Regions from separate parts of the Microbacterium sp. PRC9 genome, predicted to be linked through region 1. Evidence: predicted binding sites of a transcription regulator. Region 1 holds the regulator's gene; the other holds the start of a gene.
The links. Region 1 encodes HrcA, which represses chaperone genes, less so after heat shock. Its sites were predicted from a motif close to TTNGCACTCGNNNNNNNCGAGTGCNAA; they were not measured.
Positions count from the first base shown of each region.

Region 1 (2,200 bases):
CGCAGCGGCTGTCCGCGGGGGAGTCGCCTGCCGCTGGGCGGGAGATCCCGGATGCCGCGGCCCGAAACCTCGAGAGCGTGCTGCTGCGCACCCGCATCCGCGAGGGCCTCCCCGTCGAGGAGCTCCTCGGCGAAGGCCGTCACGCGGTCGCCGCGCTGATCGCGGACGGGCTGATCGAGGGTCCCGCCGCGCTGCGCGGGAGGGTCGTGCTCACGCGGCGCGGCCGGCTGCTCGCCGACGCGGTCGTGCGGGCGCTCACCGATTAGCCCCGGCGCGATCGTGCGTCGGACGGCTTCGCAATCCATCCCGGCGTCGCTCGACGATCCTGGCGGGGGCATCGGATAGAATTGGCACTCCAGTCATGCGAGTGCCAGCTGTGGCGTGGGGAGGCGGGATGGTCAGCGAACGAGGTCTGCAGGTGCTGCGGGCGATCGTCCAGGACTACGTCGACACGCGCGAACCGGTCGGCAGCAAGGCGATCGTCGAACGGCACGCCTTCGGAGTGTCGGCCGCGACGATCCGCAACGACATGGCGCTGCTCGAAGACGAAGAGCTCATCGTCGCACCGCACACCTCGTCGGGCCGCGTGCCCACAGACAAGGGCTACCGCGTCTTCGTCGACCATCTCGCGGAGCTCCGGCCGCTCTCGCCGGCCCAACGGGCGGCCATCGCCGCGTTCCTCGACGGCTCCGGCGACCTCGACGACGTCCTCGTGCGCACCGTGCGCGCGCTCACGCAGCTGACCGGCCAGGTCGCGATCGTGCAGTACCCGTCGTTCGCGCGCGCGACCGTCACGCACGTCGAGCTGGTCCAGCTCGGCGGCGGACGGATGCTGGTGATCGTGGTCACCGACACGGGACGCGTGTCGCAGCGCCTGACGTTCGTCGGCGAGGAATTCGACGACGTCGACCTCGCACACATCCGTGCCGGGCTCGGCACCCTGCTGGTCGGCCGGCCTGTCCGCGAAGGGCTCCAGCGCATCGCCGAGCGCCTCGAGGGACCGGATGCGCAGGCTCCGGCGCACGAGCGCGCGACCGACGAGATCGTCCGCGCCGTCGCCGAGGAGCTCGAGGAGTTCCGCCAGGACAAGCTCGTGATGGCCGGCAGCGCCAACCTCGCACGCCGAGAATCCGACTTCCGCGGCAGCATCTATCCGCTCCTCGAGGCGATCGAGGAGCAGGTGACCCTGCTGCGGCTGATGGGCGAGATGGTCGCCGACGAGCAGGGCCTCGCGGCGAGCATCGGACGCGAGAACGAGGCGTTCGGCCTGGCCGAGGCATCCGTCGTCGCCAGCGACTACGACGCGACGGGCTCCCTCGCCCGCGTCGGCGTGCTGGGCCCGACGCGCATGGACTACCCCACGAACCTCGCGACGGTCCGCGCCGTCGCGCGCTATCTCACGCGCATGCTCGAGCAGGACGACAGCTCCCGCTGACGCACGCGCGCACACACGATCCCGCGGCGCGGCCGCGGCAGGAAGGCGAAAGTGGCTGACCACTACGAGGTCCTCGGCGTCTCACGCGACGCCTCCACCGACGAGATCAAGAAGGCCTACCGGCGGCTGGCCCGTCAGCTGCACCCGGATGTGCACCCGGGCGAGGAGGCATCCGAGCGCTTCAAGCTCGTGACGCACGCGTACGACGTCCTCAGCGACCCCGAGCAGCGCGCCCGCTACGACATGGGCGGCGGTGACTCGCCGTTCGGCGGCGGGGCCGGCGGCTTCGGCGGGTTCAACGACATCTTCGAGACCTTCTTCGGTGCGGCGGGCGGATCACGCGGCGGCCGGCCGCGATCGCGCCGCGAGCGCGGGCAGGACGCCCTGGTCCGCGTCACCCTCGAGCTCGGCGATGTGGTGTTCGGCACCCACCGCGACATCGAGGTCGACACGGCCGTCGTGTGCGAGACCTGTCAGGGCTCGTGCTGCCAGCCCGGGACGAGCCCGGTCACGTGCGACATCTGCCACGGCACCGGCAACGTGCAGCGCCAGGTGCGAAGCCTTCTCGGCAACGTGGTCACGACGCAGCCGTGCAACGTCTGCCAGGGCTACGGCACCACCATCCCCTACCCGTGCGCCACCTGCCAGGGCCAGGGCCGCGTGCGCGCCCGCCGCACCGTGTCGCTCGACATCCCGGCCGGCGTGGAGACCGGACTCCGCCTGCAGCTGCCGGGTTCGGGCGAGGTCGGCCCGGCCGGCGGCCCC
Region 1 is NZ_JAUZUR010000004.1:95,511-97,710, reverse strand. Features, by position in the region: gene hemW (radical SAM family heme chaperone HemW) at 1-266, shown strand, start outside; gene hrcA (heat-inducible transcriptional repressor HrcA) at 395-1,435, shown strand; gene dnaJ (molecular chaperone DnaJ) at 1,487-2,200, shown strand, end outside.

Region 2 (2,200 bases), on a different contig from region 1:
GTCCACCGTGCGCTCCAGCGCCGGCTCGATCATCGACTCGAACTCCGCCCGCGTCACCCGGATGCTCGAACGTGCGCCTCCGACGAACACCGGGATCACCGCATCCGAGTCGAACGAGAGCGCCTCCTTCGCCTCGACGCAATCGCGTCGCAGCTGCTGGAGGGCGAGGCGTGTGTCGGGGTCGTCGAGCGACAGCGCGCTCGCCGCGATGCCCGAGACCGTGAGGGCGTGGCGCAACACGGCGTCGTCGAAGTCGGCGCCGCCGAGGTCGTCGATGCCTGCGGCCTCGCCGCGCACCGCGAACGCCGATCCGGCCCCCTGCTGGAGCACGACGGCGTCGAACGTTCCGCCGCCCAGGTCGTAGACCGCCAGCGCCTGGCCGGCCGCGAGCGGGTGCGTCGCGCCGTAGTGACGAGCTGCGGCCTCCGGCTCGGGGATGAGCTCGACGTCACGGATGCCGAGACCGCCGAGCGATTGCGTGACCAGGGCGAGCCGGTGCGGTCCCCACGCCGTGGGGTGCGTCAGCGCGATCGCCGCCGGGGGAGCGCCTTCGCGCTCGCTCACGGTCTGCACGACCGCGGCGAAGGCGCGCGCGAAGAGGTCCTCGGATCTGAGCGAGCGTCCCCCCACCGCGATCGGGACGTCGTCGCCCACGCCGCGTTTGAACTCGCGGATCAGGCGCTCGGGCTGACTCAGGCCGCGGCGCTCGCCGGCGTCGGCGAACAGGAGGTCTCCGTCGTCCGTGACGAAGGCGACGGAGGCGACGTTGTCGCCTCTTCGGCCCAAGGGCACAGGTGTGACCGTTGTTTCGCCGCTGGATCCGGTTCGGGCCGTAGCGGCGGCCGTTCTACTCGTGCCGACATCGACCGCGAGTGCGTACTCATGCGAAACCATCGCTGAAACTCCCCCAAAGAGTTCAGGACGAGTCTCCCCCCGGCCACTGGTCTACCACCGCGGGTGCGCCAGCGCGAGGGGGTGCTCGCAAAACAAGGACACATCCACGGAGACGCCCGGCGCGATTCTGATACATCGTCGTGCGAGTCGGCGTCCGGTTCGGCGCAACGGCGGGGCGCAGCATCCGTGTGACGTCGCATTGGCACTCACGTTGCATGAGTGCCAGCCGGTTGCCTAGACTGACGTAAGCACTCTCAACGTCAGAGTGCTAACGAGTCTTAGTCTCAAGAAAGAAGAGGTAGACCGTGTCGGTTTCCATCAAGCCGCTCGAGGACCGCATCGTCATCAAGCAGGTCGAGGCCGAGCAGACCACGTCCAGCGGTCTGGTCATCCCCGACACCGCCAAGGAGAAGCCCCAGGAGGGCGAGGTCGTGGCGGTGGGCCCGGGTCGTATCGACGACAACGGCAACCGCATCCCGCTCGACGTCGCCGTCGGCGACCGCGTGATCTACAGCAAGTACGGCGGGACCGAGGTCAAGTTCGGCGGCGACGAGTTCCTCGTCCTGTCGGCTCGCGACGTCCTCGCGGTCGTCGTTCGCTGAGTTCGCGCACCACGCGCACCCCGAAAGGGTCGGATGCTTCGGCATCCGGCCCTTTCGTCGTCTGCGTGCACGACACGATGTGCTCCGCAGTCACAAAGGGTGGGAGCCGGTGGCCCGCAACGCACCAGAAGCGACTGCGGAGCAGCGAGGCGAGGCGAGGGGAGGGGAGGGGAGGGGCGGGTCGTCTGGCGGTGGCAGGAATGACACCATGGACGACGGAGAACGGATGCTGCGACTCTTCGGCTGCGGGCCGCGCCGCGGCGGTGCGGGCGTAGGCTGACCCGGTGAGTCACGAGCAGTCTGCCCTTCCCGATCGCGACGTGGTGGACGGGCTCGACGACTCGACGGCGCTCGACCTGGGCGTCACCACCGGGACCCGCAGGGCCGTGTCCGATGCGGCCGCGGCCAGGGAGCGCCGGCTCGGCGGGGTCTTCACGTTCTCCGCGTACCTGCTGTGGGGCTTCCTGCCGCTGTACTTCCTACTCCTGGCGCCCACCGGGCCGTGGGAGATCGTGGCGTGGCGCATCCTGCTGTCGCTGGTCTTCTGCGCGCTCCTGCTCACGGTGACCCGCACGTGGCCGCGGCTCGCAGCGATCTTCCGGCAGCCGAGGGTGCTCGGCCTCACCGTGATCGCGGGCCTCTTGATCTACGTCAACTGGCAGGTGTTCATCTACGGGGCCTTGAACGGTCACGTGATCGAGACC
Region 2 is NZ_JAUZUR010000001.1:686,783-688,982, reverse strand. Features, by position in the region: gene Q9R33_RS02960 (Hsp70 family protein) at 1-792, opposite strand, end outside; gene groES (co-chaperone GroES) at 1,200-1,496, shown strand; gene rarD (EamA family transporter RarD) at 1,883-2,200, shown strand, end outside.
Region 2: a site for HrcA is predicted at 1,094-1,120, ahead of groES (co-chaperone GroES). Genes of this name have one in related genera too.